2 regions of the Lactococcus sp. S47 genome follow, and region 2 is predicted to be linked to the other one. Evidence: riboswitches for the same ligand, from Rfam matches in the RefSeq annotation. Region 2 holds a riboswitch; the other holds the start of a gene.
The links. Region 2 has a riboswitch for fluoride ahead of eno (phosphopyruvate hydratase). Riboswitches for the same ligand answer to the same signal wherever they lie in the genome.

Region 1: linked by a shared signal. The riboswitch ahead of IAE52_RS00995 (voltage-gated chloride channel family protein) and the one ahead of eno (phosphopyruvate hydratase) in region 2 are both predicted to bind fluoride.

What each region holds. Positions count from the first base shown of each region.
Region 1 covers NZ_JACVUB010000001.1:197,590-213,690, forward strand. The annotation lists gene IAE52_RS00965 (VanZ family protein) at 77-574, shown strand; gene IAE52_RS00970 (DUF475 domain-containing protein) at 622-1,641, shown strand; gene IAE52_RS00975 (bifunctional metallophosphatase/5'-nucleotidase) at 1,756-2,502, shown strand; gene glyQ (glycine--tRNA ligase subunit alpha) at 2,789-3,742, shown strand; gene glyS (glycine--tRNA ligase subunit beta) at 3,742-5,763, shown strand; gene IAE52_RS00990 (DUF896 domain-containing protein) at 5,874-6,116, shown strand; fluoride riboswitch at 6,161-6,235, shown strand; gene IAE52_RS00995 (voltage-gated chloride channel family protein) at 6,327-7,538, shown strand; gene IAE52_RS01000 (nicotinate-nucleotide adenylyltransferase) at 7,561-8,148, opposite strand; gene IAE52_RS01005 (nicotinate phosphoribosyltransferase) at 8,688-10,160, shown strand; gene IAE52_RS01010 (GNAT family N-acetyltransferase) at 10,157-10,645, shown strand; gene nadE (ammonia-dependent NAD(+) synthetase) at 10,706-11,530, shown strand; gene IAE52_RS01020 (ABC transporter ATP-binding protein) at 11,660-12,361, shown strand; gene IAE52_RS01025 (FtsX-like permease family protein) at 12,365-15,046, shown strand; gene gatD (lipid II isoglutaminyl synthase subunit GatD) at 15,122-15,907, opposite strand; gene murT (lipid II isoglutaminyl synthase subunit MurT) at 15,908-16,101, opposite strand, start outside.
Region 2 covers NZ_JACVUB010000002.1:196,416-212,516, forward strand. The annotation lists gene IAE52_RS03385 (Tex family protein) at 1-1,962, opposite strand, end outside; gene rpsD (30S ribosomal protein S4) at 2,089-2,700, opposite strand; tRNA gene IAE52_RS03395 (tRNA-Pro) at 3,291-3,364, opposite strand; tRNA gene IAE52_RS03400 (tRNA-Arg) at 3,669-3,742, opposite strand; gene IAE52_RS03405 (polysaccharide deacetylase family protein) at 3,884-5,002, opposite strand; gene IAE52_RS03410 (N-acetyldiaminopimelate deacetylase) at 5,125-6,279, opposite strand; gene dapD (2,3,4,5-tetrahydropyridine-2,6-dicarboxylate N-acetyltransferase) at 6,416-7,186, opposite strand; gene IAE52_RS03420 (thiol-disulfide isomerase) at 7,396-8,007, opposite strand; gene IAE52_RS03425 (energy-coupling factor transporter transmembrane protein EcfT) at 8,031-8,831, opposite strand; gene IAE52_RS03430 (energy-coupling factor ABC transporter ATP-binding protein) at 8,831-9,697, opposite strand; gene IAE52_RS03435 (energy-coupling factor ABC transporter ATP-binding protein) at 9,883-10,716, opposite strand; tRNA gene IAE52_RS03440 (tRNA-Ser) at 10,860-10,947, shown strand; gene eno (phosphopyruvate hydratase) at 11,014-12,282, opposite strand; fluoride riboswitch at 12,361-12,433, opposite strand; gene IAE52_RS03450 (DUF2325 domain-containing protein) at 12,573-13,079, shown strand; gene nrdG (anaerobic ribonucleoside-triphosphate reductase activating protein) at 13,188-13,793, opposite strand; gene nrdD (anaerobic ribonucleoside-triphosphate reductase) at 13,790-16,033, opposite strand.

The sequences.
Region 1 (16,101 bases), on a different contig from region 2:
TTTCTGTTTAAGTTAAATCAGTTAAAATACTAAAAGAACAACAATCGAAAACCTATTTTCTTAAGAAAGGAGAAAAATGACAAAAAAATTAGCACAGCTTTTATTTTTCATTTATATATTAGGACTGGTTTGGCTGGTATTATTTAAACTTTCTTTTCATCCATTTGCTTTTCTTGAAATGACGAATACAAGAAGTCTTAATCTGACACCTTTAGCCATGTCCGGTGGTCGTCGCGAGGTTTTATTTAATATTCTAGCTTTTATTCCTTTTGGTATTTTATTGACTATGAATGCACCAAAAATCTCCTTTTTAAATAAATTGGCAATTTCCATTTTATTAAGTTTTTCATTTGAAAGTCTACAATATCTTCTTGCCATTGGTGCAACGGATATTACTGACCTCATCACTAACTCACTTGGAGCCTTACTTGGAATAAGTTTCTATTATTTACTCATAAAAGTCTTTTCAAAAGCAAAAGTCGACCTTATTTTGACAATTTCTTTTACGATTTTGCTCATTTTTACGATAATCTTTATCAGGCAAAGCATAGTTCTAGGCACAGTGAGAGTGTAAAAAGTATGTTAGAATAGATGAGAAGATTATTTTAGAAGAGGAGACCTATGAAAATATTCAGAGGCTCATTTATTGTTAGTTTAATTGCCCTAATTATCGCATTTGTTTATGCTGGGTGGAATGGACTTTTTATTACGCTTATTCTTGCTGTTCTAGAAATTTCCTTATCTATGGATAACGCTATTGTGAATGCACGTATTCTCGAACGAATGAGTTCTGCATGGCAAAAAGCTTTCTTAACCTTAGGAGTTTTGATTGCCGTTCTTGGAATGCGTTTGATTTTTCCACTCTTGATTGTTGGAGTGTCAGCCCAAATTGACCCTATCAGTGCTTTAAAATTAGCTTTAGAAAAGGGAAATCCCAATACAGTAGGAACCTATGGCTATATTTTGCACCATGCTCATCCACAAATCGCAGCTTTCGGTGGAATGTTTCTATTGATGCTAGCCTTAGGATTTTTCTTTGATGAACGGGCACATACTTGGCTTAAAATACCAGAGAAAATCCTTCAAAAAATTGGAAATTTTCCGGCAGCAAATGCAATTATTTCCATTATTTTGCTTTTAATCACATCGGAATTTATTGCTAAAGATGCTCACGCTGTTTTATTTGCTGGAATTTTAGGAATCCTAACTTTCATGCTTGTTGACGGTTTTGGAGAAACGATGAGTCATAGCAAAGCTGCAAACACAACAAGTAGTGTGGTTGCGACTGGTAAGGCTGGACTTGCTTTATTCTTATATTTGGAAGTAATAGATGCTTCATTTAGTTTTGATGGGGTAATAGGTGCCTTTGCAATTACAGCAGACCCGATTATTATTCTTTTAGGATTAGGTGTGATTGGAGCGATGTTTGTAAGAAGTCTAACGCTTTATCTTGTTCAAAAAGGAACATTGAATGACCTTGTATATCTTGAACACGGAGCACATTGGGCCATTCTCACGCTTGCATTTTTAATTTTAGCAAGTATCAAATGGGAGATTGGTGAGGTTGTTACAGGACTTCTAGGAGCTGTATTTATTATTCTTTCCTTTATTTCGAGTGTGATTTATAATCGAAATCATTAAAAAGATGACGGAAGTCATCTTTTTATTTTTAGAAAAAAGTTTAAAACACAATATATTGTGTTTTTTATGATAAAATATAGATATTAAATACTATATATAGGTTTGGTTGTGATAATGAAACTTAGCATTTTACATATAAATAATACTCATCTCACCCTTGATAAGGATTTTTCTTTAATTAATAAAATCAAAGAAGAAAATAAAAAAAGAGTCATAGAAACTTTAGTTTTAGGAGATGGAAATAGCATTTTTAATAACATTGAGCACAAAAATGATGAGCAAGACCTCCTGAATACCTTTCCTTTTGATGCGACGACATTGGGAAGTCATCAATTTGATGAGGGTTCAAAAGGAATAGTGGAAAATCTAAATAAAATAAATTTTCCAATCTTAGCCGCTAATGTTAATTTTGAAGATGATAAACTTTTAAATCCTTTAGTAAAAGAAGGAAAATTTATTCCTTATCTCCTTAAAAATACAACATCAGGTAAGAAAATAGGAATATTTGGTTTGACAACAATGGATATTGTTTATCGCTCACATCCGAGTGCGGAGACTATCTTTTCTAACCCTTTTGATAAGGCAGATTTCATAGTTAAAAGATTAAAGAACCTTGGAGTTGATGTTATTATTTTATTAAGTCAACTTGGAGAAGAAATGAACCAAATGTTAGCTCAACAATTTTTAGAAATTGATATTATTATCGATAAACCCGTAGGGACATCAGGAAAAAAAGTTGAAAAATGCGGAAATACACTCATTATTCAATCTGAAACTGATAACTATTCTCTTATAGAATCTGAAATCAATATTGATGACGAAGGCAATTTACTTTTTATTCAAGAAAATAATTATGTTTGAATATGATAGATAAAACCAGAAAATTGATACCAAATAAGACAGAAGTAAGGGCATCAGTTTATTTTGCCTTGACAAAATGGGAAAATAGAGCTAGAATTTATAGGTAGCGACTCGAAGATAGTGAAAGTTCGAGAACAATAATGGCTTAACTTAAAACTGTAATGAACACAAATAAAGTAAAAAATAAAGGTGGAACCGTGCATTTGCACCCTTTGTCTCTTTTCGGATTTTTTTCGAGGATTGATGAGTGTGTGAATTGCGGTTTTTTGAATTTCGGAGGAAAATAATGGCAAATAAAAAACTAGCATTTCAAGATATTATCTTGACCCTACAAGGCTTTTGGTCTAAACAAGGGGCAAACTTGATGCAAGCTTATGATAATGAAGTAGGAGCAGGAACAATGAGCCCTTACACTTTCTTGCGTTCAAACGGACCTGAACCTTGGGGAGCCGCCTATGTGCAACCTTCACGTCGTCCTGCTGACGGTCGTTATGGTGAAAACCCAAATCGGTTGTTCCAACACCACCAATTCCAAGTTGTATTAAAACCATCTCCAAAAAATATCCAAGAACTTTATCTTCAAAGTTTAGCTGAACTTGGAATTGATGCTTTAGAGCATGATATCCGCTTTGTTGAAGATAACTGGGAAAATCCTTCAATGGGATGTGCCGGTATTGGATGGGAAGTTTGGATTGATGGGCAAGAATGTACTCAATTTACTTATTTCCAACAAGTTGGAGGAATTGAAGTTGATTCCGTAACTTCAGAAATCACTTATGGTTTGGAACGTATTGCGACAGTTATTCAAGAGGTTGATTCTGTTTATGACCTTGAATGGGGGAATGGCGTAGCTTACGGTGATATTTTCAAAGAACCTGAATACGAACATTCTAAATTTGCCTTTGAAGAATCAAACCAAGAGCTTTTACTTAAACTTTTTGGAGAATATGAACAAGAAGCGCTTGATTTATTAGATAAAGGCTTGGTTCACCCAGCTTATGATTATATTTTGAAATCTTCACATACTTTCAATTTACTTGATGCACGTGGAGCAGTTTCTGTAACTGAGCGTGCAGGCTATATGCATAGAGTTCGTACAATGGCACGTAAGGTAGCAAAAACTTTTATTGAAGAACGTGCAAAACTTGGTTTCCCGCTCTTAAAAGATGAAGCTTTGCGTGAAAAATACCTTGGTAAAAAAGGAAAATATACTAAGATTGTAGAAGGAGAAGAAAAATAATGACAAATTACTTACTTGAAATTGGTTTGGAAGAAATTCCAGCACATTTGGTGACTCCTTCAATCAATCAATTAGCCGAAAGAATGGAAACTTTTCTTAAAGAAAATCGTTTAGAATTTGATAAAATTATTAAATTTTCAACTCCACGTCGTTTAGCAATTATTGTTGAAGGTTTGGCAGAAGCGTCAGAAGCGATTGATGAAGAAGTTAAAGGTCCATCTGCTAAAATTGCTAAAGATGCGCAAGGGAATTGGTCAAAAGCGATTCAAGGTTTCTCAAGAGGACAAGGAGCTACTCCAGATGATTTAATCCTTAAGGGTGATTATTATTATGCTAAAAAACATATTGACGGAGTAAAAGCAGAAGAAATTCTGTCTAAAGTTGGCGATGAAGTCATCGCAAAAATGACATTCTCAACTTATATGAAATGGGGAAATAATGATTTTCTCTTTGTTCGTCCAATTCAATGGATTGTTTCACTTCTAGAAGATAAAGTTGTTGCTTTTGATTTATTGGACGTAACAGCAAATCGTTTTTCACGAGGCCATCGTTTCTTGGCAAATGTTGAGGTTGAACTCAAAAATGCAAATGATTATGCTAGCAAAATGCCAGAAAACTTTGTTTTAGTTGATGCTGAACATCGTAAAGCAGAAATTTCAGCTCAAATTTTGGCTCTTGCGTCTGAAAATAAATGGCAAGTTACTTTGCATAAAGATTTATTAGAAGAAGTAAATAATATTGTTGAATATCCAACTGCCTTTGTTGGTTCATTTGATCCTAAATATCTTTCTGTTCCAGCAGAAGTTTTAGTGACATCAATGCGTGATAATCAACGTTATTTTGAAGTTTATAACCAAGAAGGTCAACTCGCACCAAACTTTATCTCTGTCCGTAATGGGAACGCTGAAAATATTGAAAATGTAGTGCTTGGAAATGAAAAAGTTTTGGTTGCTCGTCTTGAAGATGCAGAGTTTTTCTGGAAAGAAGATCAAAAACTTAAAATTGAAGATTTGGTCGCTAAACTTGCTAAAGTAACTTTCCATGCTAAAATTGGTTCAATTACTGAACACATGGCGCGAACAAAAGAAATAGCCGCTAAGTTAGCTGATATTGCTGGTTTGACAGATGAAGAAAAAAGAGACGTTGCTCGTAGTGCTGAAATTTATAAATTTGACCTTTTGACAGGAATGGTTGGAGAATTTGATGAATTACAAGGGGTAATGGGTGAAAAATATGCGCTTTTAGCTGGTGAAAATGCAAATGTTTCTGCAGCAATTCGTGAACATTATATGCCAACTTCAGCCGAGGGAGAATTGCCTGAAACAAAAGTCGGTTCTGTGCTTGCAGCAGCTGACAAAATTGATTCAGTCCTCTCTTTCTTTAATGTTGGTTTAATTCCTTCTGGTTCAAATGACCCTTATGCTCTACGTCGAGCAGTACAAGGCTTGATTCGTATTATTGAAAAAATGAATTGGCATTTCGATTTATCTTTATTTATCGACCAATTTGAAGGTGAAAATCATCTTGAAATTTTGGATTTCGTCAAAGCACGTATTCAAAAACTCTTGCTTGAAAAACTCGATCGTCATGATATTGTTGAAGCGGCAATTAATAGTTCAAGCTTTGATATTACAAACATGATGGAATCGGCTTTTGTCATTGATGGGCACAAACTTCACGAACCTTTTAAACCAGCAATTGAAAATGTTTCGCGTTCAATTAATTTGGTTAAAAAAGCAAAAGATATTAAAGAAATAAATCCAACACTTTTTGAAGAAGATGCAGAAGAAGCTCTTTATAACGTTGTTATTTCTCTTCAAAATCAATGGACTTATATGCCTGGTGAAGAAAAATTCAGAGCAATTGTTCATTCACTTGCACCTGCAATTGAAACTTTCTTTGAAAGTGTAATGGTAATGGCTGAAGATTTATCAGTTCGTGATAATCGTATTGCGTTGTTGTCAGAAGTTGTTGCATTAACAAGTGTTATGGCTGATTTTTCTTTGATTAATACAAAATAAAATTGATAGATTTACTGACAGAAAGTTTATTTATGACTCTAAAAAGCTGTCAGTAAAATTTGAGTTCTGTCAGTAATTTTAACAATATTCATGAAGAAAGGAACTAAGAAATGGCAATTACAAATGAACAAGTAGAACGTATTAATGAATTAGCGCGTAAGAAGAAAGCAGAAGGATTATCAGAAGCTGAGCTTGAAGAACAAGCCCTTTTACGTCGTACTTACCTCGATAGTGTTAAAGCAAATTTCCGCTCACAAGTTGAAACCATCAAAGTTATTGATGAAAAAACAGGAGAAGATGTTACTCCGGATAAACTTAAAGAAATTCAACGTAAGAATGGGATGCGCGACTGAGCTTTTTCTTGCAAATATTTCATAAAATGTTAAAATAAATATTAATAAATGATGGGTATGGTGCACACCCGAAACCGCTTTAAGAATAAAATCTTAAAACTAATGGCGCCTACAAACAAAAGGCTATCTCCAAGTAGTCTTGTTTGTAGCGCCTTTTGTTTTGTAAAATATTATAAAGTGAGTTAAACTCACAAACAAGGAGTTTCAAAAATGAATTTTTTTAAAGTAGGAATTTCAAGAAGCGCAATTTTATATGTCTTCTTAGCTGTAATTATTGGGGGATTAATTGGTATTGTTGATGCTATATTTGGTCGAGGGCTTATCTATATTACTGAATTTAGAGATAGTCATGCCCTATATTTAATTCCATTTTTAACCTTAGCTGGTCTCTTAATCGTTTATATTTATAAGAATTTTGGTAAAGACAGCCAAAAAGGAATGGGCCTAATTTTTGAAGCGGGGAATCATGGGCGAGAAGATATTCCAAAACGTCTTGTTCCGCTGATTGTTTTCTCGACTTGGCTTTCTCATTTGTTTGGTGCCAGTGTTGGTCGTGAAGGAGTTGCAGTTCAAATCGGTGGTGTGATTGGACATGCGATTGGTAAAAAACTCTCAGCAAAAGAAGCTAAAAAAATACTTTTGATTACTGGTATGGCTGCTGGTTTTGCAGGGCTCTTTCAAACACCAATCGCAGCAACTTTCTTTGCTATTGAAATTTTAATGTTGGGTAAAATTGAGTATAGAGCTTTAATCCCAGCTTTGGTTGGTTCATATGTTGCAAGTTGGACTTCAAGCAGTTTGGGATTAGAAAAATTTTCTTTCGCAATCAATACTAACATTCATATTGACCCTTTGGTTCTTTTAAAATTGGCTGTCATTGCCGTTTGTTTTGGACTTGTAGGAAGATTTTTTGCGGAATCTTTAGCTTTTATGAAAGCAACCGTCGCTAAAAGAATTGTTAATCCTTATTATAGAATTATTTTGATGGGAATTGTCATCTCAATTGGTTTACTTGTTATTCATTTGGACCGTTATGCTGGTCTTGGGACTAATTTGATTTCTTTAAGTTTTAATGGTGGACATATCAATGGATATGATTGGATATTAAAATTAATCTTTACGGTTTTATCAATTTCTGCTGGATTCCAAGGTGGGGAAGTCACACCACTCTTTGCTATTGGTTCAACATTGGGTGCAGCTTTGGCTATGCTCTTTGGTTTACCTGTCGAATTTGTGGCTGCTGCGGGTTATGTTTCAATTTTTTCAGCCGCAACAAACTCTTATTTTGGCCCAATTTTTATTGCTGCGGAGGTCTTTGGGTTTGGTTCGGTTCAATATATCCTACCAATTATGACAATTGCCTACGTTTTGAATGGAAATTCATCCATTTATGCGCAAGAAGTTCTAAATTTGGAAGTTTAAACAAAAAGATGACCTATCTGGGTCATTTTTTTTTATATAATTTTTCAGTTTTAATGTAATCAATAACGTTTTGAGGTAAGAAGTAAGTGGGTTCAATATTTTTGGCAAACATTTCCCTTAGCATTGTACTAGAAATTGGTAACAAGGGAGCATCAAGCCAAGTAACAGGATAAGGACTTTTGGAGATTGTATCCGTTCTTCTTAAGGCAATGAATGTCACAAGTTTTAGGAGTTCATCAATTTTGTACCATTTGGGAAGATATTCCACCATGTCGCTACCAATAATGAAATAATAATCGGTATCAGGATTAGCTTCAGTCAGGAGTTTGAGCGTGTCATAACTGTAAGATTTTCCACCACGTTCAATTTCAATCAACTCAAGACCGAGTCTAGGATTTTCTTTGATTGCTAACTCAAGCATTTTGACTCGATGTTTTGCAGAAATGGTTTCTTTTTCATCGACATGAGGTGGAATATTTTCAGGCATTAGTAATACTTTATCCAAATTCATTTGTTGGGCAACTTGGTCAGCCATCATTAAATGAGCATGATGAATTGGATTAAAATTTCCTCCTAATAGACCTACTTTTTTTCTGTTCCCTTTATCCATAAGGGGGCTTTCTCCTTAATTTTTGAAATTATTTAATCTACCAATATTTTGAATCAGTCAATTTATATTGTACCATAGCTCATCGCAATCTATAAGACTAAAGAAAAACTCCTCAAGGGAGTTCTTTAATTTAAGATTCGATTTGGACAATGTATCTACTGTTAATATAATGCTCGGTGTTATCCTCATCAATTACAAGGCAATTTCCGTTGCTGTAACCTTTCTTGAAATGTAAGGCAGAGACGACACTTCCGTCTATTAAGTGGATTTTTACACTATCATTTTGTTTAAGTAGTTTCTTTAGATAACTAATCATAATCCTCTCCTTTCTCCATTACTTCTATTGTAGTACAAAAAACATAAGTGGAGCAAAAAATTGACTAGTTTTATATAAAATACATGGCGAAATTTAAATTATAATTTATTGTATAATTATAAAGGGTTCCCAGTACAAATTTAGGGCAAAATTTGATAAAATAAAGATTAGAATTGCGTTAAAATCGGTATGATTAGCGGAAGTGAATATGGGAGAAAAAATTATGCCACATCTATATCAAGACGACAGTCTTACATTACATACGGACTTATATCAAATTAATATGATGCAAACTTACTTTGAGCTTGGACGACATCAGCGTCAGGCGGTCTTTGAGGTTTTTTTCCGTGAGATGCCCTTTAAAAATGGTTATGCTGTTTTTGCTGGTTTAGAAAGAATGGTTGATTATTTAAAGAATCTTAAATTCTCGGAAACAGATATTGCCTATTTGCGTGAATTAGATTATCCGGAAGATTTTCTAAATTATTTAAAAGAATTGCGTTTTACAGGAACAGTTAGAGCGATGCAAGAAGGACAACTTGCTTTTGCTAACGAACCTTTAGTGCAGGTTGAAGGTTCGCTTGCGGAATGTCAGTTGGTCGAAACAGCTATTCTTAATATTATAAATTTCCAAACTTTGATTGCTACTAAAGCTGCTCGTATCAAATCTGTAATTGGGGATGACCCTTTGTTGGAATTTGGGACAAGACGCGCTCAAGAAATGGATGCAGCCATTTGGGGAACACGAGCAGCAATTATTGGTGGTGCTGATGCGACATCAAACGTTCGTGCAGCTAAAATCTTTGGTTTGAAGGCTAGTGGAACACATGCTCATGCTTTGGTTCAATCTTATGGAAATGATTATGAGGCTTTTAAAGCATACGCACAGACTCATAAAGATTGTGTCTTCCTTGTGGATACTTATGATACTTTAAGAGTTGGAGTTCCTTCAGCGATTAAAGTGGCGCGTGAATTTGGCGATAAAATTAATTTCCAAGGTGTACGAATTGATTCTGGAGATATGGCCTATATCTCGAAAAAAGTTCGTCAGCAACTTGATGAAGCAGGATTTACTGATGCAAAAATCTACGCTTCAAATGATTTAGATGAAAACACAATTTTAAGTTTAAAAATGCAAAAAGCAAAAATTGATGTTTGGGGAGTTGGAACTAAATTAATTACGGCTTATGATCAGCCAGCGCTTGGTGCAGTTTATAAATTAGTATCTATGGAAGATGAAAGTGGTCAAATGCAGGATACCATTAAACTTTCAAGTAATGCTGAAAAAGTTTCTACACCAGGTAAAAAACAAGTTTGGCGAATCACCAAAAAAGCAGATGGCAAATCAGAGGGGGATTATATTACATTTTCAGATGAACGCCCAGATGTAGCAGAAGAAATTTACATGTTCCACCCGCTTTATACCTACATCAATAAAAATGTGCGAGACTTCAATGCCAATCCACTTTTGAAAGATATTTTTGTGGACGGCGAATTGATTTATGAATTGCCAAGCTTGCAAGAAATTAAAGAATTTGCTCGTGAAAACCTTGAGGAACTTTGGGATGAATATAAACGTGATTTGAATCCTCAACCTTATCCAGTAGATTTGTCACAAGAATTATGGAATCATAAAATGCGCCTAATTTCACAGGTGCGTACAACAGTATCAATGACGAGATTGGATGATGAATGATGAGAATAAGACGAATAGACCTCTGTGATGCAAGACTTTTCTGGGATGTCCAAAAGCAATTGGATACAGAAAGTAAGTTCATGATGCTTGAACCAGAGGAGCGAAGATTTGATTTTAGCCGAACAATTGGTCGAATTTCACGTTTTGATTTTTTAGTTGGTGCTGATGTTGATGGAAAATTTGTTGGATTTCTGTCAGCCAAAAGAGGAAATGCTAATCGAATTAGAAATACGGCCTATGTTGTTGTAGGAATTATTGAAGAATTTCAACACCAAGGAATTGGTTCTCAACTTTTTGAGGAATTAGAAAGATGGGCAAAAGAAAAAGCAGTAAAACGCTTAGAATTAACGGTAATGATTAATAACTATGCTGCGATTGCCCTTTTTCAAAAACATGGATTCACAATAGAAGGCGTTCGCCGTGAGGCAATGTGTGTTGATGGGAAATACATTGATGAATTCTATATGAGCAAAATTTTAGATTAAAAATAGTTAATGACAGAGCTGTCAGTAAAATATAGAAACTGTCAGTAAAAGGAAGATAAAATGACATTACAAGATGAAATTATTAAAGAACTTGGTGTGAAACCAGTCATTGATCCTAAAGAAGAAATTAGGGTGTCAGTTGAATTTTTGAAAGATTATCTAAAAAAATATCCTTTCATTAAGTCTTTTGTATTAGGGATTTCTGGTGGTCAAGATTCTAGTTTAGCAGGTCGTCTGGCTCAAATTGCTATCGAGGAAATGCGTCAAGAAACTGCTGATGAGACTTATAAATTTGTAGCAATTCGCCTGCCATATGGTGTTCAAGCTGATGAAGAAGATGCCCAACGTGCGCTTGCTTTCATTCAACCTGATATCAGTTTGACAGTAAATATTAAAGCTGCTGTTGAAGGGCAAGTGGCAGCCCTCAATGAAGCTGGAATTGAAGTATCAGATTTCAACAAGGGAAATATTAAGGCACGTCAACGTATGATTACTCAGTATGCTGTGGCTGGTCAATATCAAGGAGCGGTTCTTGGAACAGACCATGCAGCAGAAAATATTACTGGATTTTTCACAAAATTTGGTGATGGTGGAGCAGACTTGCTCCCACTTTTCCGCTTGAATAAACGCCAAGGAAAAGCACTCTTGGCTGAACTTGGCGCTGACCCAGCCATTTACGAAAAAGTTCCGACTGCAGACCTTGAAGAAGGAAAACCAGGACTTGCTGACGAGATTGCATTAGGTGTGACTTACAATGATATTGATGACTACACAGAAGGTAAAGTGATTTCTGAGGATGCTAAGGCTAAAATCGAAGCATGGTGGAATAAAACACAACATAAACGTCACTTACCAATTAGTGTTTTTGATGATTTTTGGAAATAAAAACAAAAAGTTACTGACAGGATTTCTGTCAGTAATTTTTTTATTAAAAATGATGAGGACTTGAATAAGAAGTAAAATGTAATTATGATATAATTAACTAAAACGTTTACAACAAAAAGGAGGGATAAGATGACATTTATTGAAGTGATTAATGAGTCTAAAATCTATCAATCAGGACAAGAGAAGATTTATGCCAATGACCAAGTAAATTTTGAAATTGAAGAAGGAGAATTGGCTGTCATTTTAGGTTCCTCTGGGGCAGGTAAATCAACAGTCCTAAATATTTTAGGAGGAATGGATACAAATGATGAGGGAGAGGTTATTATTGATGAGGAAGAAATCTCTAATTTTTCAAACAAAGAATTGATTACCTACCGACGTTATGCCGTTGGTTTCGTTTTTCAATTTTATAATCTTGTCAATAATTTGACAGCACTAGAAAATGTCGAATTAGCTTCTGAAATTGTCGAAAATGCTCTGGATGCTAAAGAAGTGCTGAAAAGTGTCGGTCTGGAACATCGGCTTCATAATTTTCCTTCGCAACTTTCTGGTGGTGAGCAGCAAAGAGTAGCGATTGCGCGTGCCATAGCCAAAAATCCAAAAATCTTGCTTTGTGATGAACCAACCGGTGCCTTAGATTATCATACAGGAAAACAAATCTTGAAAATTCTTCAAGATATGGCCAGAAAAGAAGGAAAAACAGTTATTATTGTCACGCATAATGCTGCAATTGCTCCAATTGCCAACCGTGTCATTCAAATGCATGATGGAAAAATTAAACAAATTGATAATAATAGCCAACCAGAAGATATCGATAGAATTGAGTGGTGAGCTATGCGAAAAAAAACTTTAAATAAAGAAATTCGCAGGTCAATTACGGGTTCATTAGGTCGCTTTATTTCTATTTTTTCCTTGATGTTGTTAGGGACTTTCGCTTTTGTCGGACTAAAAGTTTCTGGACCCGATATGAGAAGGACAGCGGAAGATTTTTATGCTCAACATCATTTAGCAGATTTGACGCTAACTTCAACTTTGGGATTGGACCATTCTGACCAGCAATTAATTAACGAAACCAAGGGTGTAAAAAAAGCAGAATTTGGCTATTTTCAAGATTTGGTAATCAAAGGAAAAGAAAATAGTCTGCGTTTATTTTCTAAACCAGATGAATTGTCAACTTATGAGTTAATATCAGGCAAGTTGCCTCAAAAAGATTCAGAAATTGCTTTAGATTATTTATATGATGGACAATATAAAATAGGACAAACCATTGATTTTACCCCTCCTAAATCTAAGGATTCTGATTTGATAAAAAATCATTCCTTTAAAATTGTTGGATTTGTGAAATCAAGTGAATATGTCGATAAAAGTGATTTTGGCTCAACGACAGTTGGAACGGGTAAACTTAATGGGTATGCGCTTGTTACCAAGGAAGCCTTTGATTCTGATGTTTATATGATTGCTCGCCTATCCTATAAAAACTTACAAAATATCTCCATTTTTGATAGTAAATATGATAGCCGTTTAAAAACCGAACAAAAAACCTTAGAAAATACTTTTAAGAATCAACCAGAAAAACGCTTGGCAGCACTGAAAACAGCCCCAGAAAAACAGATTAATGAAGCGAAAAGTCAAATAGTTGAGGAAGAAAATCAACTCACTCAGCAAGAAAATCAATTAATCGCACAAAAGAATCAAATTGGGGAAAATGCATCCGCTCAAGCGATTGAGCAAATCAATGCAGGCCAAAATCAAATTAATGATGGAAAAGAAAAGATTGCTAAAGCTAAAGCAGAGCTTGCAAAGCAGGAAACAGCCCTAAACCAGCTTGAAAAACCGACTTATCAAATTAATAATCGTAAAGAAGTAAATCCGGGGTATAAGACATTTTTAGATGACTCAACAAGAATTGACAGTCTTTCAAATATTTTTCCAGTAGTCCTTTTTGCGATTGCTTTATTAGTGAGTTTGACAACAATGACTCGTTTTGTGGAAGAAGAGCGAGGAAATCTTGGGTTACTGAAGGCTTTGGGATATTCTAACCGTGATATTCGTAAGAAATTTATGGTCTATGGATTAGTTTCTAGCGGTTTAGGAGCTTTAGTAGGAACAATTATTGGACATACCTTTTTGCCGATAGCGGTATTTAATGCTTACACAGCTTCATCTACCTTTAGCAATTTACGGTTAACATTCTCTCCTTTATGGACAATAGTTGCTTTTGCGATAGCTATTGCTTGTAGTCTTTTTCCAGCATATTGGGTTGTCCGAATGGAACTAAAAGAAGTACCAGCCAGTCTCTTTTTAGCAAAAGTACCAAAAGCAGGCTCACGGATTCTTTTAGAGAAAATTAATTTTATTTGGAAAAGAATGAGTTTTACTTATAAAGTGACGGCTCGAAATCTATTTCGCTATAAAAAGAGAATGTTAATGACTATCTTTGGTGTCGCTGGCTGTACCGCTTTACTTGTCATGGGATTTGGAATTCGTGATTCCATTTCTGGTTTATCAAAGAAACAATTTGGTCAAATTTTGCACTATGACATGATTACTATTGAAAAAAATAAAGTAAATGACAAAGAAAAAGAAGAGATAGATAAAGAATTAGCCTCATCAGAAATTGAGAATTATTTGCCGATTGCCTTTGAAAATTTGACAAAAGAAGCCAGTGGCAAATTAGAAAAACAAGAGGTTAACTTAATTGCGACAAATCGTTCTGATGATTTATCAAAATACATTAGCTTAAAATCTCGTAAAAATAGTCAAAAAATTGAATTAAATAACTCTGGAGCAGTCCTTTCAGAAAAATTTGCTGAACTTTTAGACCTTAAAGTTGGTGATTCTCTGACACTAAAAGATAGTGAAAATCAGCCTCATAAGATAAAAGTAGCAGCAATTACTGAAATGTATATGGGCCATTATATTTTCATGAATCAATCGGTTTACCAAAAGGTTTTTAAAAAAGATTTTGTGGCAAATGCCCAATTGATTAAGTTGAAAAATGCGTCTACAAATAATATTCAAAAAATGTCAGCTCAATTTATGCAAGAAGACGGAATTCAAGCAGTTTCACAAAATAGTGACCTCAAAAAGGTGATTGAATCCTTTATGTATGGCATTAATAGTGTCATGATTGTTTTGATTACTTGTGCCATTTTACTTGCGATTGTTGTCATCTATAATTTAACAAATATCAATGTTTCCGAGAGAATTCGCGAATTAGCCACAATCAAAGTTTTAGGATTCTATGACCGTGAAGTCACACTTTATATTTATCGGGAAACGATTTTATTAAGCTTTTTAGGAATTCTGGTTGGTTTTGGTTTGGGGGATTATTTCCATCAGGTTATTATGAACCAATTGTCAGCTGACCAAATTATGTTTGCACCGGGATTACTTTGGACAAATCTTTTATTATCGGCAGCAATTACTTTTGCGACTACTCTTTTGCTAGCTATTGTTGTTCATTTCAAATTAAAAGCCGTGGATATGCTTGGGGCTTTGAAATCAGTAGATTAATCATTAAAAATTTTACTGACAGCTTTTTAAGAAATAAAAAAATTACTGACAGAAATTTCATCAGTAATTTTTTTATTATTTTTCAACTTTACGTTTGAGGTCACCAATTTGTTGGCCTTTATCTTCGTCAGCTAAAATCTCTTCAAAAGCAGGGAGTTGAATTTCTTCTCCATATTTTTGGTAAAGAGCAGTAGTCACCAAACGATAAGCTAGTCGTGCATTTCTTGAAAGAATTGGCCCATGGAAATAAGTTCCAAAAGTATTTTTGTAAATTAAACCTTCGGTTTGGTCATCTGGATTATTTCCACCACCGTAAACGACGGTTCCTAGTGGCTTTTCGTCATCAGACAGATAGGTAATTCCTGAATGGTTTTCAAAACCATAATAAGTTTCACCAAATTCTTCATTGTGAGTTTCAATATCACCAATAAAACGGTCAGTTCGTAAATTTTCAGTATAATGTCCAAGAATTCCCGTTCCTTGAATTTTTGTCCCTTCGGAATTAACATAGTACTGACCGAGCATTTGATAACCACCGCAAATTGCAAGAAGTGGTTTTTCAGATTCAATGTAATCTTTTAAAGGTGCTGACAAGTCAAGCAATGATTGGTCAGCAATAATTTCTTGCTCATAATCTTGACCACCACCCCAGAAAACAAGGTCATAATCTTCTTTTGCAAAAGTATCACCTAAAGAAACGATATTGAAGGTCATCTCTGCCCCTAATTTTTCTCCGACATACTTGAGCATGAGAATATTTCCGTTATCACCATAAGTATTCATTAAATCACCATAAAGATGAGCCACATTGAGGGAATACTTTGGATTTTCAAGATTTGATTTTAAAGAGATATAAGCCATTTAACGCATTTCCTTTCCAAGATAATGACCCTCAGCCAATAATTCACGCATTTGTAACATGGCAGTGTAAGTTGCCAAAATATAAACATGCTCTTTTGGACTCTCTTTAATTGCCTCTAAAACTTCTGAAAATTCCTTGCGTTCAGAAATATTTTCGGCATTAAAACCTGTCACACGCATTCTTCTAGCCATTT
Region 2 (16,101 bases):
AAAGGCACCGAAATCGACAACATTACGGACCACACCCTCAAGTTGCTGACCAATTTGTAAATCTCCAGCTGACAAAACATCTTGTCTTAAAATTGGGGCATCAAAACTATCACGCAAATCACGGCCTGGTTTTTGTAAATCATTGATAATATCAGTCAATGTTTCCTGACCAAGACCAAGTTTTTCAGCCATTTCAGGAATATTTACTGACGAAAGTTTGGTCAGCAATTCTTCGTTACTGACAGGTTTATCAGCGGAAATTTCCGCCAAAAGTTGTTCCGTCACTTTATAAGATTCTGGGTGAACACCAGTATTGTCAAGGAAATTTTTACCTTCTGGAATTCTTAAGAAACCTGCCGCTTGTTCAAATGCTTTAGCTCCCAAACGTGGGACTTTTTTTAGTTCCGCTCTTGTTTTGAGTGCGCCATTTTCTTCACGATATTTTACTACATTCTGTGCCAAACTTTTATTAAGGCCAGCTACGTGTGAAAGCAAACTAGGACTGGCTGTATTGACATTAACACCAACTTGGTTAACTACTGTTTCCACGACAAAATCAAGATTTTCTGTTAATTTTTTCTCAGAAACATCATGTTGATATTGACCAACACCAATGGCTTTTGGTTCGATTTTTACAAGTTCAGCCAATGGATCTTGCAAACGGCGTGCAATCGAAATTGCTGAACGTTTTTCAACAGTCAATTCTGGAAATTCTTCACGTGCCAACTCGCTCGCTGAATAAACAGAGGCTCCAGATTCACTGACAATCACATAATAAACATCAGAAAAATTATTTTCCTTGAGCACTTCTGCAACAAAACTTTCAGATTCGCGACTGGCAGTTCCATTCCCAATCGCAATCATATTCACACCATATTCTCGAATGAATTTTGCTAAATCTTTTTTCGCTTGAGCAATTTGACCTGCATTTGCTGGCTTCACAGGATAAATGACCGTTGTCATCAATAATTTACCTGTCTCATCAACAATAGCAAGCTTTGCTCCAGTACGGTAAGCAGGGTCAAATCCCATGACTACACGCCCTTTAAGCGGAGCCACCAATAATAAATTTTTCAAATTTTCGCCAAAAACTTCGATGGCAGAAGCTTCAGCTTTTTCTGTCAATTCAGTCCGAATACTACGTTCCATAGCCGGAATCAATTTTTTCTTGACAGCATCTTTAATCGCCACTTGCATCATTGGATTATTTTGAGCAGCAAAACGGGCGGCAAAATAACGTAAAATTTTATCTTCGTTATTTTCAAATTTTACTGACAGAATCCCCAATTTTTCACCACGGTTTAAAGCCAATACACGATAATTTGGTAATTCTGAAACTTTTTCTGAGAATTCATAATACATTTGAAAAACTTGCTTTTCATCAACGGCATCTTTTTTCAAACTACTTGTCAGTAAACTATTGTTTTTGATTTCACCAGTCAGCCATGAACGCAACCGTGCATCCTCAGAAATCGCTTCTGACAAGATATCCACGGCACCTTCCAAAGCTTTTTGAGGACTTGTAAAATTCTCATTGACAAATTTTTCAGCTTCTTCTTCAAGATTCGCTGAATTTTTTACAATCAATTGAGCCAAAGGAAATAAACCATTTTCCTTTGCAATCGTTGCTTTTGTGCGCCGTTTTTCTTTGTAAGGCAAATATAAATCTTCAACTTCTGTTAGTTTTTCAGCAGCCAAAATTTGTGCCTTTAGCGAATCAGTCAACTTACCAAGCTCTTCAATTTTTGACAAAACAGCCGTTTTACGTTCTGATAATTTTGTCAGTAAATTATCTTCATCAATAATTTTTTTGATTTCAACTTCGTCAAGTGAACCTGTTGCTTCTTTACGATAACGAGCAATAAACGGAACTGTGTTCCCCTCTGCCGTCAATTCTAATACTTTTTCAACTTGTGAATTTTTAATATTCAACAATTCAGCAATTTTTTTAACATTTTCCACTTAGAAATAATCCTTAACTAGTTTTTGTCATCAATTTTAAAGGACAGTGTCCTACCTCTATTTTACCAAAAAAGTCACAAAAAAATCGCTCCCAAACAGGAGCGATTTCAAAATGCAAATAAGAAATTACATCATTTTGTTGTAGAATTCAACGATCAATGCTTCATTGATTTCTGGGTTGATTTCATCACGTTCAGGAAGGCGAACAAGAGTTCCTTCAAGTTTATCAGCATCAAATGATACGAAGTTAGCGCGACCTTTAGTAGCTTCAACAGCTTCAAGGATTGCAGGAACTTTCATAGATTTTTCGCGAACTGAGATCACTTGACCAGGTTGTACGCGGAATGATGGGATATCAACGCGTTTTCCGTCAACAAGGATATGTCCGTGGTTTACGAATTGACGTGCTTGACGACGAGTAGTCGCAAGACCAAGACGGAAAACTACGTTATCAAGACGTTGTTCAAGCAAAGTCATGAAGTTGAAACCAACAGTTCCTTCTTTAACTTTAGTTGCAGCAATGTACAAGTTACGGAATTGACGTTCAGAAAGACCGTATGAAAAACGAAGTTTTTGTTTTTCAGCCAATTGAAGACCGTATTCAGAAAGTTTTGAACGGTTGTTTGGACCGTGTTGTCCAGGTACGTAGTTACGACGAGCGATTTCTTTACCAGAACCAGAAAGTGAGATACCGTAACGGCGTGATTGTTTCCATGATGGACCAGTGTAACGTGACATAATTTATGTCCTCCAAATATTTTATTTGAAGAATATTGACAGCCTCGAATTCGTTCATTTTACCTTCGCTTATAGCTTCAGTTACTTGACACAAGGAGTATAATAGCTTACGCTCCCTGACATAACAGCAAAATGTTGACGAGCTTTCTAGCTGACTGCTATATTCAACTTTTCTATTATACCAAAAATCCTTATTTTGTCAATATTTTTCACATTAGAACGAGTGATTTAAATAAAAAAACTCATCTGCAAGAGATGAGTTAGAAAATCAAGAGATTAGGATTCAATTTTAAGTAATTTAAAATTCCTAAACAAAAATTATTTTTCTTCTTTTTTAGCTTCTGGTTTTGGTGCAGTTCTTACGCCTACTGCGTTGAAATGTTTTTTACCGTTACGTTTACCAAATTTATGTGATTTATATGCCATGATGGCTCCTTTCATTTAATGCTCGCTTTTAGTAATTTTCTAAACTCACATTATCACTTGAATTTTATCATATCTTGATAACACTTTCAAGAATTATGGAAGATTATTTAATTTTGACATCAAAAAAACTCATCCACGAAAGATGAGTTAGGGTTAGTCGGTAATCGGGAAGACAGGATTCGAACCTGCGACACCTTGGTCCCAAACCAAGTACTCTACCAAGCTGAGCTACTTCCCGTAGCTAATATTAAATTTTTGAAACTTCTTTGTTCAGTATCTCCACTTTTAAAAGTACTTGTAAAGTAAATTTGCTTCGCAAATTCCTATCCACAGCCTCAAAGCATGCTTTGAGCTCTACCAAGCTGAGCTACTTCCCGGACATGAAGTGCTTGACGCTTTAGCGTTTAGCAATTCAGTTCTTCGCGCTTATCGCGAAGTTCCAAATATTATTTTAGAATTTTTAAATTCTTACCGATACTTCTCTCATTTTATCTAAAATATCAGTATCAAACAAAAAAATGACTTTCGCCATATTCTGTTTATGCAAGCGGTAGGATTCGAACCTACAACCGCCTGATTCGTAGTCAGGTACTCTATCCAGTTGAGCCACGCCTGCGTTTCTCTCAAACGACTATATTAGTATATCAAGTTTCCCATAAGTTGTCAAGAATAAACTCATTGGATATGAATTTTTTAGAATAAACCTTCGTTAAAAACGAATAAAAAGAGCAGAATCACTTCTCCTCTTCTTATTTTATTATCTACCAAAATAAACTTGTTGAGCCTTAGCTCCCCCATCTTGTACTGTTAGCAAAGTGCTGACCGTTACAAAGGTATAACCTTGTGCTTTCAAATTTTGAATAATCTGCGGCACAGCATCTACTGACCATTGGTGAATATCATGCATCAAAATGATTGCTCCATCATGAGCGTAAGTCGAAACATTTTGAACAACTGGAGCACTTGTACGATAACGCCAGTCATTTGTGTCAACAGTCCAATTAACTGCACTTAAATTTGTTTGACTTAAAACAGATTTATTATAACTCCCATAAGGTGGACGGAAGAGTGTTACGTTTTTACCTGTAATTTTATTAATTAACTGATTTGCACTCTCAATTTCTTGCTTTTGTTGGTCTGGTGAGAGTGTTACCAAGTCTTTATGGTCCCATGTATGCGAAGCGACTTCATTTCCTCTATCAGCTTCTTCTTTAATAATTTGGGGGCAGGCTTGGGCTTGTTTTCCTAAAGCAAAAAAGGTTGCTGGAACTTGTGCATCTGATAAAATTTTTAATAATTGAGGGGTCGTATTAGGGTTTGGTCCATCATCAAAGGTCAAGGCAATCAATTTTTTATTTGCATATTGATTTTGAACGTTCGCAATACGCTCCGCTTCTTTTTGACGTTCAATAAGTATTTGTTTGTCAGCATTTACTTGTTTTGCCAATGCTTCTTTGTCTGATTTCTCATATGGAGCCTTTAATAATTCTAAAGCCTCTTCAGAGCTTTTTATTCCTTCTTCACTTATATTTTCATGGGCTTTTGCAACAATCTGGTTCACTTTGTCAATCTCTGACAAATAGTTTGTCAATTGGCTCATTGATTTATCTAAAGATGTTTTATCTTTAACATGAAGCTTATCAATTAACTTATGAGCCTGTTCAATATCGTTTGCTTTTCTTGAATCATAAGCCTTGTCTTTTGCATTTCTCGCCTCATCTACTTGTTTTTCATAAGCAATTTTTTGCTTTTGAACTCCTTGATCATAATAATAGGTTCCTACTCCCGCTACCACTATTAATAACGCACCTATAAGCAAGGTAAGCTTCCAAAAAGCTTTTTTTGCTCCTTTTGATTTTAATCTTCTTTGTTTCATTATTCTTCCCTAAATAACTTTTATCATTTCAAAAAAGTTCAATTGTAACAATTTAACTACTGAATGATTTAAAAAAACTCTATCCTCCTATCTTAACATATCCATTCTTAAGATTAAAGCCATTAATTTATTGTTTTTTCATCTTCTGATAACCTATTAACTTTAAATTGTAAAAATTGGCTAATTGTATCAACAGCAAAATTGAGAACGTGCTCGTCTGGATTCATTTTTTGTGAATGAAGGGGAGCATCACTATCAATTCCTAACCAAAACATGACTCCAGGAATTTTGCTCAAAAGGTAACCAAAATCTTCACCAGTCATGGCTGGAGCGATGTCAATAAGATTAGCCTTAGTTTCTTTTTTGAAAAATTCCATCAGTTCTTTAGCAAGTTCAGGATGATTTTCAACTGGAAGATAGCCGCCTTGTTTAAGTTTAAGCTCAATTTCCATGTTAAAAGATTGCGCGATTCCATTTGCAAGTTCTCTTAAACGTTTTTGAGTCAATTCATTGACTTCTTGGGTCAGACTCCGGATAGTTCCATGTAAAAAAGCACGTTCAGCGATAATATTATTCGTTGTCCCAGCCTCCATTTTTCCAAATGTAACCACTGCTGAAGCTAACGGATCCACATTACGGCTTACAATCGTCTGAACCTGAGTGATAAAATAAGCGGCTGCTACCAAAGCGTCATTTGCTGTGTGGGGAAAAGCAGCATGTCCTCCTGTTCCAATAAAGGATAATTCAACTTCACAAGTCCCTGCAAAAAGCGTATGCTGATTCGTAGCGATATCACCTACTTTTAAATCTGGTCTGACATGTAATCCATAAAATTCATCAGGAAGCCAATTTTCAAATGCTCCAGCATCATACATTAATTTTCCGCCCGCTTCATTTTCTTCAGCAGGTTGAAAGAGAAAGAGGAGATTATCTCTTGGTTGGCTTTCACTCATTTTTTCCAATAAACCAAGAGCAACGGTCATGTGAATATCGTGTCCACAAGCGTGCATTCGTCCATTTTTACTAGCATAAGGTAAATCAGTTAATTCCTCAATAGGCAGACCGTCAATATCTGTTCGCCAACCAATTGTTTTTTGACCCTGACTTCCTGCTAGATAAACTAGAATACCGGTTTGCCATGTTCTTACTTGAATAAATGGTTTATTTTGAGTCAGTTCTTGAATAATGGCTAGTAAATACTTTTGAGTTTCGTATTCTTCAAGACCAATTTCAGGAATTTGGTGAAGCTGCCGTCTGATTTCGATTAAATTTATCATATTTTTTCCTCATTACTAGGCTTAATTTCAATCTTTTTTATTTATTTTACTCTTTTTTGGCTGTATATTGCTCTTTTTAGCAAAAAAACTTTTGCTAAGATTAACAAAAGTTCAGAAATAAGCTATTTCTTTAATTTTACAAATTTCTAAGGGCATCTTCTAAAGCCGTTTTTTGTTGTGTTTTTTCATCTATTTCTTTGATAATTCGAGCTGGAACACCAGCAACAACAACGTTTTCTGGAACATCTTGGGTAACAATTGCCCCTGCTGCAACAACAGAACCTGAACCGACTTGTACTCCTTCGATTACAACAGCATTGGCTCCCACAAGGACATTATCCCCAACACGAACAGGTTCAGCACTTGCAGGCTCAATAACACCAGCCAAAACAGCTCCAGCACCAATATGAGAGTTCTTACCAACCGTCGCACGGCCACCCAAAATTGCCCCCATATCAATCATTGTGCCTTCACCAATTTCAGCTCCGATATTGATGATAGCCCCCATCATAATGACCGCACTATCGCCAATAGTTACTTGGTCACGAATAATTGCTCCTGGCTCAATTCGAGCATTGATTTCTCTGGTATCAAGGAGAGGAACAGCTGAATTTCGGCCTTCAAGTTCTAGGGTGTAATCTTTATTCTCAGTCAAGCCAGAAAGCAATGGACGTACTGCTTGCCAATCTCCAATGATAATTTTTAAGCTGTAATGTGTGTGAAAATCTCCCAGAACTTGGATTCCTTTATTGGCTAGTGCCTTAAAATTTGGACGCCCATTTTCAGCAAGAAAACCAGCTGCTTTAAAACTAGGCATTCCTGATAAGGTTACCTTGACACGTGTTTTTTTCTCAGCGTTCCCGATAAATTGAATTATTTCTTGTGCTGATAGTTTTTGTGCTTCCATTTTTACTCCATTCTAGGGCCATTCAGTTATTGATGACACTTTATAGGCCTTTTTATGATTCTGTCAGTAAAAATTTACTGACAGAATCATTTTACCTACAATATTATTGTTCTATATTATAGCAAATTATCAAATATTTGGAAAATTTTCAATTCTGCTTAAAGAAAAAACAGCCGAAACTGTTTTTTTACTGACAGAACTGTCAGCATTTATTTTATAAACTCAGAAAGACTTTCTTTCTTTTTATCAAATTTGATAAAAGTTCCGTCAGCACTTCTCTTCATAAATGTTGGAACGGTTTCTACTTCGTGAGCTTTACGAATCGCTTGTAATTCTGGATTGAGGTCTGTATTTTCTGTGTCAACGTAATAAATCATTTTGTCAGCATAGTCAGGAAGAGCCTTAACAAATCTTCTGGTCCAAGGACAAGTGACACGTCCAAAAAGTACAAATTGGCCTTCTGTCAGCTCTGACAGACGTTCTGGCGCAAGTGGAATTAGTTCTTTTACATTTTCAAAAAATTCAGTGCGCATTTCTCCAGTGTAGGGTCTTTCGACCCATTCACCAATAACAATAAAGGTATTGTCCTCAGGAGCAATAAAAGAAAACATGAATCTTCCATCAACAGCTGGCGTAATTGGACTTACAGGAAGTCCAAGTTCAATGATTTTATCATGAATTTCATCAATTGTTTCTACTGAAATTGCTAAAGTTTCAGGATTTGGGTCATAGGTTTCATTAAGTGCTACTTCATCTTCCAAACCTAATTCTTTCCAAAAAATTTCTGCATTTTCCAAGCTATTTACGTTTAAAGTAATCATTTTTTCTCCTCTTGAGCATTTATTTAGGAAACTTTTGACCATAAAATAAGTAAAATTGTCATTATGATAATAGATACAACGAGCAAGCTATCTCGCATTTTCCATTTGAGTTGACGGTATTTTGTACGTCCATCTCCCCCTTGATAGCCTCTGCTTTCCATTGCGACTGCTAAGTCATCCGCACGGCGGAAAGAACTGACAAATAATGGAATTAAAATTGGAATGACTGATTTGATTTTTTTCAGTAAATTTCCTTCGCCAAAATCCATTCCTCTGGCTTTTTGAGCATTCATAATCATTGTTGTGTCATCCATTAATGTTGGAATAAAGCGTAAAGAAATAGATAACATCAAACCTAATTCGTGAACAGGGACTTTGATTTTTTTCAAAGGTCCTAAGCCTTTTTCGATTCCATCAGCCAAGGTCAATGGTGGCGTGGTCAGCGTCAAAATTGTTGACATAAAAATAATCAAGACAAAGCGAAAGAAAATATAGACGGCATTAATCAAAGATTCTGTGGAAATTTTGATAAACCATAGACTAAAAATGACATGTTGACCATTAGTAAAAAGCATTTGGAAAATAACTGTGAACAGAATTAAACCAATCATTGGCCGTAGGCCTTTTAAAAAATAGGAAACTGAAATTTTGGATAATAAAACACCCGCTAAAGTGTAAAGCACTAAAAGAAGATAACCTAACCAATCATGAGCCAAAAAGATAATGACAACAAAAGCAATCATCACCAAAAGTTTTGAACGCGGGTCCATGCGGTGAATGATACTATCACCTGGAATATAACGTCCCATCAGCATATTTTGCATCAGTTTTCACCTCCTGATTTTACTGACAGACTTGTTAGTAAATTAACAAGTTCAACTCGTGTGATTGGCAATTTTTCAAAAGTATAGGCTCCTGTTTTTTGAAGTTGGTCAGCAAAATGAGTCGCTTTTGGCACTCCCAATTCATGTGCTTTCAAAAAATCAACTTCTTGAAAAACATCTGACGGAGTACCGCAGCTGATAATATGTCCTTTTTCAAGAAGATAAACGTAGTCAGCATAATCGGCCACGTCATCCATTAAATGAGTGACTAAAACAACGGTTTGACCCGTCTGATGAATACTCTCAAAAAGTTTCATCATCTCAATTCTAGCTTTTGGGTCAAGGCCTGCTGTTGGTTCATCAAGTACCAAAACTTCTGGTTCCATCGCGAGAATCCCAGCAATGGCCACACGACGCATTTGTCCTCCTGAAAGTTCAAAAGGAGATTTTTCCCAAAATTCTTTTGAAAGACCAACCATTTCCAGTTTCTCAGCAGCAATTTTCTCAGCTTCTTCTTTTGAAATTCCAAAGTTTTGTGGTCCAAAAGCGACATCTTTTAAAACCGTTTCTTCAAAAAGTTGGCTTTCAGGAAATTGAAAGACTACACCTACTTTTTTGCGGACAGGTTTAATCTCTTTTTGTTTACTTGTTGAAGTGACAACAATATCACCTACTCTAACCGTCCCTTGTGTAGGTTGCAACAATCCATTCAGATGTTGCAAAAGTGTCGATTTACCAGAACCAGTATGCCCAATCAAAGCCGTGTAACTTCCTTTTTTGACTTCTAAATCAATGTCAAAAAGGGCACGACTGGCAAAGGGACTGTTGGGCTGATAAGTATAATTTACTTTTTCAAATTTAATCATTTTTCTTTTTTCTCAAATCCAATAATATCCATTTTAATGACAGAAATTCTAGCATACTAGAATTTTATTAAGTCACCGATTCAAGGACTCTCATTAATCGCCTTGAACTGACAGAAACTTCATTTATCCGCCAATTTCACACTCACGTTAATCGCGTGTAACTGACAGAAATTCTGTCAGTAAATTTAGCGCAACTTATCAGCCAAAAGCTCTACCAATTCGTCTTCTGACAGATACTTTTCTGGTAAATCAAAGCCATTTTTTCGCAGGTCTTTCATTAAATTTGAAGAGAAGGGAACATCTAGTCCAATTTCAACCATATCCTCACTCGTTGCAAAGAGTTCAGACGGTGCCGCTTCCTTAATTATTTCTCCTGCTTTCATCACTAAAATTCGGTCAGAGCTTGCTGCTTCATCAAGGTCATGAGTAATAGATAAAACGGTCAGTTGATATTTCTCTTTAATTTCATGAATCACGCGCATAATCTCTTGACGCCCGGTCGGATCAAGCATTGAGGTTGATTCATCAAGAATAATGATTTCAGGTCGCAAAGCAATAATTCCGGCCACAGCTACCCTTTGCTTTTGTCCACCAGAAAGTCTCGCGGGTTCGCGGGTTTTGAAATCAAGCATATTGACAGCAAGCAAAGCTTCGTCGACTCGTTTAATCATCTCTTCCCGTGGAATTCCTTGATTTTCCATACCAAAAGCGACATCATCTTCAACTGTTGCCCCAACAAATTGGTTATCCGGATTTTGAAAAACCATCCCAATCTTTCGACGAAGATTCCAGACATTTTCAGCAGTCAAAAGTTCTCCATCAATTTTGACTTTTCCTTCAAATTCTTCAAAAAGACCATCAATCAGTCGAGCAGTTGTCGATTTACCAGAACCATTTTGGCCAATAATCGAAACCCATTCCCCTTTTGTAATCGAAAAGGAAACCCCATTAAGCTGATTTACATCGCTTTCTTTTTCATATTTAAAAACTAAATTTTCTACTTCGAGAATTTTATTCATAGCCCTTATTATACCAAATTTTAGACACTTTTAAGCATTTAGTTTTATATTTCTACTAAAAATGACATTCTTTATCGCCAAAACAAAACATTCAAAAGTCATTGCTAAACGAGAAGGTATTTTGTTATAATATTAAAGTAATCGGAGAAGTGTCCGAGTGGCCGAAGGAGCACGCCTGGAAAGTGTGTATACGTCACAAGCGTATCGGGGGTTCGAATCCCCTCTTCTCCTTTATAAATTCACATTCTTAAAAATAAAAAAACATTAATTATAAAAATTAATGTTTTTTATTTTTATCTATCCTGGAAAACTAGCAAGAGCTACATCTTTTCCTAATTCTTCTTCAATTCGCAAGAATTGATTATATTTTTCAACCCGTTCACTTCGAGCCATTGAACCTGTTTTTATTTGGCCAGCATGCATGGCTACCGCAAAATCGGCAATGTAGCTATCAACTGTTTCACCTGAACGATGAGAAATCATTGTCTTATAGCCTGCTTTTCTCGCTAAACTAATGGCTTCAATCGCTTCAGTTACTGTTCCGATTTGATTAAGTTTAATCAAAATAGCATTTGCTACACCTTTTTTAATTCCTTCTTTGAAAATTTCAGGATTTGTCACAAAAATATCATCACCTACTAATTGAATTTTTTGACCTTGAGCTTTCGTTTGAGCTGCAAAGCCCTCCCAGTCATGTTCAGAAAATCCATCTTCAATGGAAATAAGTGCTGGATATTTTTCAACTAAATTTTCATAGTAAGTCAATAGTTCTTTAGAAGTCAATTTTTGCCCTTCAAAACGATAAACTTTTTCTTTATCATCATAAAATTCACTTGAAGCTGGGTCAATGGCAATCGCAATTTCTTCACCAGGAACATATCCTGCACTTTCAATTGCTTGATAAAGTGTAGCAATTGCATTTTCAGTAGAACCAAGTTTAGGGGCAAAGCCACCTTCATCACCTACGGCTGTTTCTAGCCCTTTGTCAGCTAAAATTTTCTTCAGAGTATGGTAGATATTTGCAATTTTTTCTAAACCATCGCGAAAGCTTTCCCGTTTGACTGGTGTAATCAAAAATTCTTGAACGTCAATTCCTGAATCGGCATGTACTCCACCATTAATGACATTGAAAAAGGGTTGTGGAAGTTCCAAATCAACTCCACCAAGATAGCGATAGAGTGGAATTTTTTCACTATTCGCTGCCGCACGAGAAATGGCCATTGAAACCCCTAAAATTGCATTAGCCCCTAAACGAGATTTATTTTTTGTCCCGTCACGCTCAATCATCAAATGATCTAATTTTGCTTGATTAAATGGTGATTGTCCTTTCAAGGCTTCATAAATTTCGCCATTGACATTTGCGACGGCTTTAGAAACGCCTTTCCCTTGAAGACGGTCTCCACCATCTCTTAATTCAACTGCTTCACGGTCTCCGGTTGATGCTCCTGAGGGTACTGCTGCGCGTCCTAGTGTCCCATCTGTTAATCTAACATCTACCTCAACGGTTGGATTTCCTCTAGAATCAAAAATTTCTCTTGCGTGGATGTTTTCGATTGTGACTGTCATAATAAATCTCCTTTTCTTTGCCTTTAATGCCTTGTAAGTCAAAGAAAAAATGGCAGACTACAAGGCAAAAAAAGACTTTGCTTTGTAGGCGCCATTAGATTCAAGCTATTTCTTGAAACGGTTTCGGGTGTGCACCATACCCATCTACTATTAATTTACCACTTTATTTTTATGAGGTCAAATTTTTGAAACTTATATTTAAAAAAATACATTTATCATTAAGCAAAATTGTGTTATAATCACTATAATTCGCTCCTGTCAGTAAAGACAGAGCATCAGTAAGGAATGACATGAAAACACTACTTGTTCTATGTGAAGTTAAATATTGGCATGATTTTAGAGAGGGCTTGGCAAAAGTTGGCGTTTCTTTTCTTGGTTTTGATAAGAAAAAACCTAATCGATTTGAGATTGACCAACTTGTTGCCAAAGCTGATTTCGTCGTTATGAGAAACCGCAATGTGGCTCATCATTCAGTTCAATTTGCTAAAGAAGCTTGTAAAGCAACCGATACACCCTTTTGGATTAGTAGTAACTTTGGTTTAGAAACCATTATCAAGCAACTTTCTCAAACTTTTCCAGATGAATCTTTTGAAAGCACCGACGAAAATAAGAAAAGCAAAAGAAAAATTGAAAATAGAGTTATACAAAAGCAAAATTCTTTAGCCGAAAGTGCCCAAAGCAAAGAAAGTCAAAATTATTTAAAAGGAAAAAAGAAACATCTCCCTCTAAAATCGGCGCTAAAAGATTTCAAAATTACTGACGACGAACCAGATTTTACAAAATTATTTAAAAAATAAGCGCTGACGCATTTGTCAGTGCTTATTTTTAGTGACAGAATTTCTGTCAGAAGATAGCCGTTGGCACTTTAGCGCTTACGGATATACTCAAATGTCCATCAGTAACTTTTAAATTAATTTTTCTTTATGAATTTGTTCAAAAGTTTTTTCACCATCATTGAGTTTTTCCCAAATGACAACTTGTCCTTGTTTTCGAGATTTTGGTACATCGATAATCCGCTGATTTGATGACCCACGGAATTGGAGCATTAAGTTTTTCTTTGATAATTCAAAACGACCGTCAACTAAAATATCTAACAAATCAAGCATTTCTAATTTGTCATCTGTTTCAAGCAACATCTCTTCCCATGTATAACCTGTCCATGACCAAATATCTTTATCCGGTAACTCACGACGAATCCGTTTGAGCAAAGGAATCAAAAATGTCGTATTCAAGAAAGGTTCCCCACCAAGAAGCGTCAGTCCTTGGACATAAGGCTGAGCAAGGTCAGCCATAATTTTATCTTCAAGCTCTTTGGTATAGGGCGTTCCATAACGAAATGACCAAGTGGCTTGATTATAGCAGCCCTCGCAATGAAACATACAGCCACTCACATAAAGTGAGCAGCGCACCCCTTCACCATCAACGAAATTGAAGGGCTTATAATCTGCAATATAATTTTGTGAGAGTTCATCAGCTCTCCATTCTCCTGGTTTTGGATTGTTCATACTTATTTCTCCGCAAAATATTTTGATTTCGCTTCGTCAACTTCGACTGAATCAATCAAATTTCCATCGTTCAAGGCTCCGACAGAACCATTCATATGTTTTACACGTGATGAAATTTCTTTGTGACGACCATGAACCATTGGACGTGCTTGCGGATTTCCAAGATATCCACAAGTTCTTTTGACAACGTCACAGGTTTTAGGATCATCATTGCCACATTGTGGACATTTAAACCCACGTTCCGTTGCCGCAAAATCTCCTTCAAATCCACAAGCATAGCAGTGGTCAATTGGTGCATTTGTTCCAAGATATCCAATACGATCGTAGGCAAAGTCCCAGACTGCTTCAAGAGCTTTCGGATTTTGTTGAAGAACAGGATATTCACAGTAATGAATGAATCCACCATTGGCATAAACAGGATAGTCTTTTTCAAACTCTAATTTTTCAAATGGAGTTGGATTTTTACGCACATCATAGTGGAAAGAATTAGTATAGTAATCTTTGTCAGTAATATCTGCAACTGAACCGAATTTTTCTTTATCCATTCGGCAGAAACGGTCAGTTAAACTTTCTGACGGTGTTGAGTAAACAGAATAATGATAACCAGAGGCTTTAGACCAATCTTCACAATCTTCATGCATTCGTTTCACAATTTCAATTGTAAAAGCTTTAGCTTCAGGATTATTTTCCCAAGTTGGGCCATAAAAAGTAGTCGCCACTTCATAAAGTCCAATGTAACCTAAACTTACAGTTGCACGTTCTTTATTGTACAATTCATCAACTGAACCTTCGGCATCAAGACGTCCCAATGCACCATTCATAAAGAGAATAGGTGCATTTTTAGGTTGTGCTTCTTTAGCACGTTCAACACGAAAAGCAAGGGCATCATGAGCAATTTCAATTCTTTCATTGAAGATTTCCCAGAATTTTTCTTTATTTCCAGCGGCTTCAAGAGCAATACGTGGAAGGTTAACTGTAACAACTCCAAGATTATTACGTCCAGCAGTCACGTCATTCCCATTTTCATCTTTCCAGCCTTGCAAGAATGAACGACAACCCATTGAAGCTTTAAATGAACCTGTTAATTCAACAATTTTATCATAGCTCAAAATATCAGGGTACATCCGTTTTGTTGAACATTCAAGCGCAAGTTCTTTGATGTCATAGTTTGGTGTCCCTACTTCGAGGTTAAGTCCACGTTTGAGTGTGAAAATTAATTTAGGGAAAATAGCAGTACGGTGTTCTGAACCTAAACCACCAATCCGGACATTCAAAATTGCTTTTTGAATTTCACGCGCATACCAATCGTCTCCAAGACCAAAACCAACTGTTACAAAAGGCGTTTGACCATTTGAAGTAAACAAAGTATTAATTTCATATTCTAAAGATTGCATTGCATCATAGATATCTTTGGCTGTTTTTTCACGAGCATAAGCTTCTTGTTTTTCAGCACCATCAATCCATTTTTGTGCTTCTTTTAAATGTTTTTTATAATTTAATTTCGCGTAAGGCGCCAATACTTCATCGGCACGGTCAAATGAACAACCACCATATTGTGAACTAGCCACATTAGCGATGATTTGACTGGCTTGCGCAGTTGCTGTTTGAATTGATTTTGGCGAATCTACTTGCGCATTTCCAAGTTTAAAACCATTTTCAAACATATTTTTAAAGTCAATCAAACAACAGTTAGCCATTGTAGTAAATGGACTATAATCAAGGTCATGATAATGAATATCACCCTTTTGGTGAGCGTTTGCCACATGTGGCGGAAGAAGTTTCAAACCAATTGCTTTGGAAACCGCACCAGCTGTCAAATCACGTTGAGTATTGAAAACGTTAGAATCTTTATTGGCATTTTCATTAACGACAGTTTGGTCGCGATTAATTAATTTTTCAATCGTGAAATTGATATCCGTTGCTTTGGTACGGGCCAAATCACGGTTAGCACGATAAGAGATATATTCTTCAGCCAATTGAGTTTCACCAGACTCAAGGAGTTCTTGCTCAACAATCGATTGAATTTCATAAATTTTGACATTTTCAGAAAAACGAGTAAAGATTTCACTGACTACTCTGTCAGTAAGTTCTGAAAGAACCGACATATCTGTCAGTTCGACTTTTTTAGCCGCTTTAGTCAAAGCATCAAAAATTTTCTCACTGTTAAATTTCACTGAGCGTCCGTCACGCTTTATCACATTAATTTCTTCTAGTGTTACATCTTGATATTTTACTTCACTTTTCATATTAACCATCCTCTTCAATTACATCATCTATTTTATCAAATTCTCGAAAATGACACAATATATAGGTT